DNA from 2 places in the Stenotrophomonas sp. 220_Sma genome. Region 2 is predicted to be linked to the other one. Evidence: predicted binding sites of a transcription regulator. Region 2 holds the regulator's gene; the other holds the start of a gene.
What was found. The regulator FliA, encoded in region 2, starts transcription of late flagellar genes. The targets are predictions, from matches to a motif close to TAAAGTTTNNCNNNCNNNGGCCGATAA.

Region 1 (5,020 bases), 2.2 Mb from region 2:
TCTGGTTCACCTGGGCGATGCCGGCATGCTGGTCCTGCGACGCGCTGCGGATCCCGGCCAGCAGATCCGCCAGCTGCTGCACGCTGCCGACAATCTCGCCCATCGTGGTGCCGGCCTGTTCGGCCTGCTGGTTGCCCTGGCCCACACGCGCCACCGAATCCTCGATCAATCCCTTGATCTGCTTGGCCGCCTCCGCGCTGCGCTGAGCCAGCAGGCGCACTTCGGCAGCCACGACGGCGAAGCTGCGGCCCTGCTCTCCGGCGCGCGCCGCTTCCACCGCCGCGTTGAGCGCGAGGATGTTGGTCTGGAAGGCGATGCCATCAATCAGCTGGGTGATGTCACCGATCCGCCGTGAGGCTTCGCTGATGCCATGCATGGTTGCCACCACCTGGCCGACCGCCTCGCCGCCGCGCTGGGCCACTGCCGCCGCGCCCTTGACCAGCGCATCCGCACGGCCCGCGGCATCGGCATTGCGGCCAACAGTGTCGGTCAACTCGTGCATCGACGCTGCCGTCTCTTCCAGGTTGGCCGCCTGCTGTTCGGTACGCTGCGACAGATCATGGTGACCGGCGACGATCTCACCAACACCGGTATCGAGGCTGGACGTGGCCTGCTGGATGCGGGTGACGATGCGGCCCAGTTGCGCGACGGTGGCGTTGGCATCGTCGCGCATGCGCGCGAACACGCCCTGCAGTTCACCTTCCATGCGCACGCTGAGGTCACCGCGGGCCAGCGCGGCCAGAAGCGCCTGCAGATCGCCAAGATTGGTCTCGAAGGTGGTCAACAGACGATTGATGCTGGTCGACAACGTACGCACAAAGCCCTGCTTCCCCTCCAGCGCGATGCGACCGTGCAGGTCACCGTGCGCGGCCGCGTCGACCAGGGCTGCCACTTCGGTTTCCAGCAGGGTTTCCAGCGCGCGACTGCGCCATTCCACCGCCACGCCGAGGAAATGCCCCTCGTCGACAATGGGATTGACGACCAGCTGATAGCGCACACCGGAATGGCCGATCTCGCGTTCTTCGCGTTGTCGCACGCCAGCCAGGCTGGCCAGCGCCGGATGCAGGCGTACCGCATCGCTCCCCACCAGCTCATCGCCCTGACGTTCCAGCTGCTCCAGCAGCGCCGGATTGGCATACGCCACCAGGCCTTCGGCATCGACCACCATCAGCCCGGTCTGCGCACTGTCCAGCGCCTGGCGCACACGGGTGTTGCCGCGCGCCACAGCACGTTCGGTCTCGATGCGCGCGCGCAGGCGCTGCTGCATGTCGACCAGGCGTCGGGCCAGCTGGCCGATCTCATCGTTGGCGTTGTAGACGCGCAGGGTGGTGTCGAGGCGGTCGTCGGCGATGTCGCTGGCGAAACGCAGGGTGTCCTGGATCGGCTGGCGCACCGCACGCAGCACCAGCACCAGGCTGGTGATCAGCACACCGGCCACCAGCAGCAGGGTCAATGCGAACAGCACGCTCATCGTGCGCGCGCCGACCTGCTGGCGCGCCTGCGCCCTGGCCAGCGCTGCCACCTGCACCTGCTGGAAAGCGGCAAGCGCCGGCGCTACGCCCGCGGCGGTATCCAGCAGCGACTGCGCTTCCACATCCAGGCCGACGCGGGCCGCGGTATACCCCAGCAGGGCGCCTTGATAGCCCTCCATCCCGGTGCGCAGAGCGTCCTGCGCATCCGCGGGCAGGCCCGCCAGCGCGAGGTCGAACGGCAGCTTTTCCTCGCTGGCGCGGTCGGCGTGGGTGGAATCACCGTCGAGCAGCAGCAGGGCCTCCTGCCTTCGCATCTTCTGCAGGGACAGCGCCAGCGACGGCCGCTGCAGCGCATCCACCTGCGCCTGCAGGGTTTCGGCGGCCTGCTGCAGCTGTGCAGCGAGGCCGGCCTCACCGCGGCCCATCTCGTCGACCCGTTCGAACAGGGCGGCCACACCCTGCGAGAACGCGTCGGCCGATTCGGTCAGCACCTGCAGCGCCATGCGCCGGCCGGCGTCCATCGGCATCGCGCGAAGCGCCTGCAGGTCAGCCTGCAGGGCCTTCTGTGTTGCCAGCAACTGGCTGCGGTCAGCATCATCGAAACTGCGTGCATACTGGGTCTGCAGGCGGCGCGCTTCGGCCACCCGCGTGGACAGGCTGGCAGCCAGATCGCTGCCGCGCTGGTAGCTGGCCTGGCTGCGCGCGGCCAGGGCGTTGGCATGGCCAGTCCAGGCGTAGACAGCGGCGATCGCCACCAGCCCCAGGCCACAGACCCACAGGGTCGCCTTGAGCTTGTTGGCCACGCTGAGCCGGTGTGGTTGCAGCCACAGCAGCAGGCCGGGGGACGCCGAGCGCAACGTGGCAAGACGCGTGCGCAGGGACCGGAGGTGGGGGACAACGGCCGACATGACAGACTCCAGGCGGAAGGACGCACCTGTATCGGCCGGATTCAGGGCAACTTTAGGCCCTTCTTCGTCTGCGTCCCCCGTCACTGGCGGACGCGGTCTTTGTACCGGGTGCAGGCGACGGGGGCATGACACGGCCGCCGTGCTTGACCTCAACCCCGGTTGGGGGAGCACAGTGGACCTCCCTTCCCCGCCCGGTGCCCCCATGACGACGCTCGATGTCCCCCGCTACCTGCAGCGCCTGCAGCTGGATGCGCCGCCACCACGGACCCTGGCCGGCCTGACCCTGCTGCAGCAGCGCCACAACGCACTGCTGCCCTTCGAAACCCTCAGCTGCCTGCTGCGCGATGCGGTGCCGATCGACCTGGACAGCGTGCAGCGCAAGCTGCTTGACGAGCGCCGCGGTGGCTACTGCTTCGAGCTCAATGGTGGGTTGCTGGCGCTGCTGCAGGCCTTGGGCTTCGATGCCCAGCCGTTGAGCGCGCGCGTACTGCTGGCCGCCCAGGACGGCGAACTGACCGCGCGCACCCATCTGCTGCTGCGCGTGCACGTGGACGGCGATGACTGGCTGGTGGATGCCGGTTTTGGCAGCCTGACCCCGACCGTACCGCTGCGCCTGCATGACCCGCAGCCGCAGGCCACCCCGCACGAACGCTATCTGTTGCAGCGGTTGGAAGACGGCGGTGATTTCATGCTGTCGGCCGAATCCAGCGACGGCTGGCGGGTGATGTACCGCTTCGATCTGCAGGCGCCGGCGCCGATCGACAACGTGGTGGGCAACTGGTACGTATGTACCCATCCCGATTCCAGTTTCCCCGGCCAGTTGCGCGCGTCGCTGACCGGGCCGGACTGGCGCCGCACCATCGGCAGCGGCAACTACACCGAGTACCGCCCCGGACAGGCACCGGACAAGCGCCCGCTGCATGATGTGGGTGATGTGCGCGACGTGCTGGAGCAGCGCTTCGGCATCCAGCTTCCGGACGACCCGCGGCTGGATCCCGCGATCAACGACTGGCTGCAGCGCTCACGCGCCGCGACGCTGTAGAGTCGAGCTTGCTCGACTGATGCATCTACGGCGACGTCAAAATCAGTCGAGCAAGCTCGACTCTACAGATGCGCGCACCGCAGCGTTGACGTTACGGCGCTGTGCGCGCCTGCAATGCGATACGGTTGCCTTCGCTGTCGCGGATCTCGGCCACGCGCCAATCGCCGGCATCGGCCGGGCCGAAGCGCAGCTCGGCTCCGGCCTGCAGCGCACGGTCGAGGCTGGCATCCAGGTCACCGACGCCGATGTAGATGCGCGCGCCCTGCTCGGAAGGCAGATAGTCCGCGCCGTGCACCAGCGCAATGCTGGCACCGGCGGCCTCATCGGAAAACGGTAGATAGGCCATCCGGCAGTCGTGCAGCACGATAGGTTCGTCCACCGCAACCTGCAGCCATCGCTGGTAGAACGTGATGGCCCGGTCCAGGTCACTGGCCGGGATTTCCACATGCAGGATCGGGTTCACTGACATTCCTTGCCACGTCCACTCAGATGATGCGCAGGGTAATCGCCTTCAGCACTGCACGGGTGCGATCGCGGGTGCCCAGCTTGTCGAGTATGGCGGACACGTAGTTCTTCACCGTGCCCTCGGCCAGGAACAGGCTGCGCGCGATCTCCTTGTTGCTGTAGCCCCCGGCCAGCAGGCGCAGGATTGCCACTTCACGTTCGCCGAAGGTATCGGTGGGCGGCGCTTCATCGTGGAAGCGGTAACGCGCGCGCACCGGATCGGTACTGACCGGCAGCAGCAGGGTCTCGCCAGCGGCAACGCGTTCGATGGCCTCGCGCAGGTCGGCCGGCGCGGCATCCTTGAGCAGGAAGCCCTGTGCGCCGGCCTCGCTGGCGCGCAGCAGCAGATCACTTTCATCGAAGGTGGTCAGCAGCAGCCACGGCGTGGCATCGCCGCGCGCGCGCAGCTGGCGCAGTGCCTCGATCCCATCCAGCCCTGGCATGCGGATGTCACTGAGCACCACGTCCACGCGCTGCGTATCCAGCGCATCCAGCAGGGCCTGGCCATCCTCGGCCTCCAGCACCACGTCCACCCCCAGGCCCTGCAGCAGCGCACGCAGGCCTGCACGCACCAATGCCTGGTCGTCGGCCAGCGCTACGCGGATTGCGGCCGGGCTCATGCCGGCAACCGCGCGGTCAGATGCATGCCGCCCTGCGCGGTTCGGGCCAACTCCAGCCGCCCCTGTACGGCCGCCAGGCGCTCGCGCATGCCGGCGATGCCATTGCCCTCGCGGATGCGTTCGGCGCGCTGGCCATCATCGCGGATATCGATACGCAACTGGGATTCCTCTTCACTGATCGTCAACCACACGGTGTCTGCATTGCCGTGCCGGGCGGCATTGGTCAGGGCCTCCTGTACCAGCCGCAGCACGGTCTCGGCCATCAACGGGTCAGCCACGCGCACCCCGTCGCCGATCTGCAGCTGCAGCTTCGGTCGTGGGAAGGGTGCGGCCAGCGCATGCAGCGCGGTGGCCAGATCGAGGCCGCGATCATCGCGCATCGACTGCACCACCTGGCGGATGTCGGCCAGCAACTCGCCGGACAACTGTTCGGCCAGCACCAGCCCTTCGCGACCGGCCAGCGCAGGGTCAGCG
Region 2 (5,020 bases):
TGCAGGCACTCCTCGCTGCTCAGGCGCGCGGCGGCTTCCGGATCGATCAGGCCCTTCTCGCGCGCCTTGGCGCGCAGCTTTTCCGGGTCGATGCCGGCGCCATCGTCCTGTACCTCGATGCTGACGTAGTCGCCTTCCTGCTGTGCCGACAGGCGCACATGGCCCATCCGTGGCTTGCCCTGTGCCTCGCGCAGGTCGGGCATTTCCACGCCATGGTCGATGGCGTTGCGGACCAGGTGCACCAGCGGGTCGGCCAGCGCTTCGACCAGGTTGCGGTCGAGCTCGGTCTCGGCGCCGATCAGTTCCAGGTCCACTTCCTTCTTCAGCGAGCGGGCGACGTCGCGGGCAACCTTGGGGAAGCGCGAGAACACCTTGCCCACCGGCTGCATGCGGGTGCGCATCACTGCCGACTGCAGGCGGGCGGTGGCGATATCCAGAGTGGACACGGCCCGGTCCAGCTCTTCATCGCGCAGGCGTGCACGCAGGGTCTTGAGCCGATTGCGTGACAGCACCAGTTCGCCGATCAGGTTGACGATCGCGTCCAGGCGCTTGGTGTCCACGCGCACGGTATGTTCGGCCTCGGCCAGCGGCTTGGCGGCCGGCTTCGCCGCCGGTGCCGGTGCGGCGACCGGGCGCGGCGCTGCGATCGGTGCCGGTGCCACCACGGCCGCAGGCTTGGTGCCCGGTGCCGCGCCACCGTGCAACTGGTCGAGCAGGGCTTCGAACTCGTCTTCGCTGATCAGTCCGTCGTCGGCCTTCTTCGCTGGCGCGACCGCGGTCGGCGCGTTGCCACCATGCAGCTGGTCGAGCAGAGCCTCGAATTCGTCGTCGGTGATCAGGTCGCTGTCACCCGCGGTGGGTGCTGCGGCGGCGGCGGGTGCAGCCACGGCACCGCCGTGCACGTCGAACTGTGCGATCAGGTCCGGCGGCGCATAGCCCGGCTCGGTGCCGGAGGAAACCGCGTCCAGCATCGACTGCAGGTAGTCCAGCGATTGCTGGGCCGCGTCGAAGTGGTGGGCCTGCAGCACGGCCTGGCCGGCACGTGCGGCGCCCAGCGCCTCTTCAGCGGCATGGCACAGCTCGACCATGGCGGTGACGCCGAGGAAGCCGGCGCCGCCCTTGAGCGTGTGGTAGCCGCGGAACACCGCGTTGAGCTGGTCGCTGTCCTGCGGTGCCTGCTCCAGCGACACCAGCTGTTCGCCGAGGCGATCCAGGATTTCCTGTGCCTCGATGATGAAATCGGCAGTGATGTCGTCGGATACCGCGCTCATGCTTACAGCCCCAGATCCGACAACAGGTCGTCGGCGTCGTTCTGCGAGACCGCGTGGCGGTCCAGTCCCTTCAGTGCCGGCCCGGCCAGTTCCGGGTCGGTGCGATGCTGTTCCGGTGGCAGGCCGAGCGCGCCGAAGCCTTCGTGCACGCGGCGGACGATGCCGACCACGCGACGGATGATCTGCCCGGTCAGGTCCTGGTAGCTCTGGGTCAGGGCGATCTCGGTCAGGTTGTGGCGGATGCGCTCGAGCTGCGCGTCCTGGCCCGGCTGCAGGCCTTCGGCGCGCAGCTGTTCGGTCAGGCTGCGGCATTCCTCGGCCAGGTCCAGGGTGCGGTGCGTGGCCTGTTCGGTCATCGCCACCACGTGGTCCAGTCGCGCGCAGGCGTCGTCCAGTTCGCCGGCTTCGCTCGGCACGGTCGGCAGTTCGCCCAGCGCCTGTCCCAGCTCGCGGGCCAGCCGCGAGAGGCCGCTCATCATCGGCTGCGTGCGCAGCGCGACCAGCCCGTCGATGCGCTGCCGCCAGGCGGCCTCGTCACCGGATTCGAGCGCGTCCAGGGCCTCCTGCAGGCGCAGGGCGAGGGCGTTCTTGTCGACCGTGGTATCCATCAGGCGCTGGCCGCCAGGCGTTCGAAGATCTTGCCGAGCTTCTCTTCCAGCGTCTGCGCGGTGAACGGCTTGATGATGTAGCCGTTCACGCCGCTCTGGGCGGCTTCGATGATCTGCTCGCGCTTGGCTTCTGCCGTGACCATCAGCACCGGCAGGGTCTTCAGCTTGGCATCGGCACGGATGGCCTTGAGCAGCTCGATGCCGGTCATCACCGGCATGTTCCAGTCGGTGACCACGAAATCGAACGGCTGGCTCTGCAGCAGCGACAGCGCGGCATGCCCGTCCTCGGCTTCGGCGGTATTGGTGAAGCCCAGATCGCCCAGCAGGTTCTTGACGATTCGACGCATGGTCGAGAAGTCGTCGACGATCAGGATGCGCATGTTCTTGTTCAAAGCAGAATTCCTTTGTTGTTCATTCCGGACGGCCGGGGGCAGCCGCCTCGGGGATGTTCATTCTTCGAGGCCTGCGTCGGCAGCCTCGAACAGCTTCAGCCGGCCACGCAGGCGCAGTACCGCCTGGCCGTGGATCTGGCAGACCCGCGACTCGCTCACGCCGAGCACCGCGCCGATCTCCTTCAGGTTCAGTTCCTGCTCGTAGTACAGCGAGAGCACCAGTTGTTCGCGCTCGGGCAGGTGGCCGATGGCCTTGCCCAGCTCGCGACCGAACTCGCCGCGCTCCAGTACCTGCTGCGGGGTCGGCCCGCCCTGGGCGACGGTGTCCAGCTCGCCCTGGTCCTCGATGCGCGATTCCAGGCTCAGCACCTGGCCACGTGCAGCGTCTTCCATCAGCCGCAGGTACTCAGGCAGCGGCATCTCCATCGCGGCGGCCACTTCAGTGGCGCTGGCGGCACGGCCACTGCTCTGTTCCAGGCGGCGGATGGTGGCGGCGGCATCACGTGCACGGCGGTGCACCGAGCGCGGGACCCAGTCACCACGGCGGATCTCGTCGATCATCGAACCACGGATGCGGATCGAGGCGTAGGTCTCGAAAGAAGCACCCTGGTCGGCGTCATAGCTGCGCGAGGCTTCGATCAGTCCCATCATGCCGGCCTGGATCAGGTCGTCGACCTCGACGCTGGCTGGCAGGCGCGCGGCCAGGTGGTGGGCGATGCGCCGCACCAGGTCCGAATGCTGGGCGATGACTTCGTTCGCCGCCGAGCGCTGCACTTCCCTGTACTGGGCTGCGCCTTTCATGCCGTCACCCCACGCTGCTTGAGGATGCGTTCGAGGAAGAACTCGACGCCGCCACGCGGTTCGGTCGGCGCCTGCCAGCGCGCGGTACGGCGCGCGATCTCGGTGATCGCCAGCGCCGCCGGGCTGGACGGATAGGCCTTCACCACCGGCTGCTGGCGCTGCACCGACAGGCGCAGCCAATCGTCCTGCGGCACGCAGCCCAGGTAGTTCAGCGAGACATCGGCAAGGAACTTCTCGCAGACGCGGGTCAGCTTCTCGTACAGCACGCGGCCCTCGTTGGGGTCGCGCACCATGTTGGCCACCACCTGGATGCGGTCCACGCCACGCTCGCGCGACAGCACCTTGATCAGTGCGTAGGCGTCGGTGATCGAGGCCGGCTCGTCACAGACCACCACCACGGTGTCCTGTGCGGCCTGGCAGAAGGTCAGCACGCCATCGGTGATGCCCGCGGCAGTGTCCACCACCATGATGTCCAGCTCGCGCTCCAGCTCGGAGAACACGTTGACCAGGCCAACGTGCTCAGCCGGGGCCAGCTCGGCCATGTGGCGGCGGCCGGACGCGGCCGGGACCACCAGCACGCCGTTCGGGCCTTCGACGATGACGTCATCCAGCGTGCAGCGGCCGGCGACCAGGTCGGCCAGCGTAAAGGTGGGGTTCAGGCCCAGGATCACGTCGATGTTGGCCAGGCCGAGGTCGGCGTCCAGCAGCAGCGTGCGCTTGCCCATGCCGGCCAGCGCCACGGCCAGGTTGGCCGACACATTCGTCTTGCCCACGCCGCCCTTGCCGCCAGTGACCGCAATGGTGCGCACAGGGCCGAGCGGCTCGCTGCGGGTGGCCGACAGCGGGAAGGTCTTGGTCAGCTTGGCGTACTCACGCGACGGCATGGTTCAACTCCGGGTTGCAGGGCATATCGGCCGCGCGGCGCAAATCTTCAAGGCGAAGTACAAGATTGGCTGCACTGGCCCGGTGCAGGTCCTCCGGGACGTCCTGGCCATCGGTCACCCAGGTGATCGGCAGGGCATGATCCACGGCCACCGACAGGGCATTGCCGAAGCGGCCGGTCTCGTCCAGCTTGCTCAGTACCAGGCCCTGCAGGTTGGCGGCGCCGAAGCGGCGGACCACCTCGTCCATGTCGCCGAAGCTGGTGTTGGCCGGCAGCACCAGCAGGGTGCGGACCTGGCGCGCGGCACGCAGCCACTGCAGCTGGGCGGCCAGTGCGCGGTCGCGCGGGCCCAGGCCGGCGGTGTCGATCAGCACCAGCTTGTAGTCCTTCAGGCGTTCCAGCAGCTGGTCCAGGTCGGTGCCGCTGTTGGCCTCATGCACCGCGATGCCGAGCTGGCGGCCGTAGCCGTACAGCTGCTCGCGGGCACCGATGCGGGTGGTGTCGGTGGTGACCAGGGCCACGTCACGCGGCGCGTGCTTCTCGGCGAAGCGCGAGGCCAGCTTGGCGATGGTGGTGGTCTTGCCGGCGCCGGTCGGTCCGACCAGTGCGATCACGCCACCTTCTTCCAGCGGGTCGACCGGGGCGATCGGCAGCTTGCGCGAAATCAGCCCCAGCATCAGGCCGCGGCCTCGATGGGCCTCGGTCTCCAGCGGGATCTGCATGGCCACGTCGCGGGCCAGGCCGGCATCGAAGCCATACTCGTCCATCAGGTCCAGCGCGGTGGCGCGCACCGGGCAGCCGCGCAGGCGCTCGTCGGTGAAGCGGTTCATCTCGCGCTCGATCACATGGCGCATGCCGGCCACTTCCTGGCGCAGCTGGCGGATCTCGGCGTCGTCCTGGGCCACCAGGGTCAGTGCCGGGGCTGGGGCCAGCACGGGGGCAGCGCCGGTTTCGTCGCTGGCTTCGACCGGTGCCGGTTCGCTGGCGACGATCCCGGGTTGCGCTTCGGTCACGGCAGCGGTCGGCAGCGGCGGCGGCTGCACGGCCGACGCCGCGCTTTCGTGA

Region 1: a site for FliA is predicted at 2,409-2,435, ahead of ACZLIB_RS20645 (methyl-accepting chemotaxis protein). Genes of this name have one in related genera too.

Annotation. Positions count from the first base shown of each region.
Region 1 covers NZ_CM151348.1:4,432,260-4,437,279, forward strand. The annotation lists gene ACZLIB_RS20645 (methyl-accepting chemotaxis protein) at 1-2,380, opposite strand, end outside; gene ACZLIB_RS20650 (arylamine N-acetyltransferase family protein) at 2,583-3,422, shown strand; gene ACZLIB_RS20655 (VOC family protein) at 3,514-3,885, opposite strand; gene ACZLIB_RS20660 (response regulator transcription factor) at 3,908-4,546, opposite strand; gene ACZLIB_RS20665 (sensor histidine kinase) at 4,543-5,020, opposite strand, start outside.
Region 2 covers NZ_CM151348.1:2,198,037-2,203,056, forward strand. The annotation lists gene ACZLIB_RS10325 (chemotaxis protein CheA) at 1-1,271, opposite strand, end outside; gene ACZLIB_RS10330 (protein phosphatase CheZ) at 1,274-1,879, opposite strand; gene cheY (chemotaxis response regulator CheY) at 1,879-2,271, opposite strand; gene ACZLIB_RS10340 (RNA polymerase sigma factor FliA) at 2,329-3,072, opposite strand; gene ACZLIB_RS10345 (MinD/ParA family ATP-binding protein) at 3,069-3,956, opposite strand; gene flhF (flagellar biosynthesis GTPase FlhF) at 3,943-5,020, opposite strand, start outside.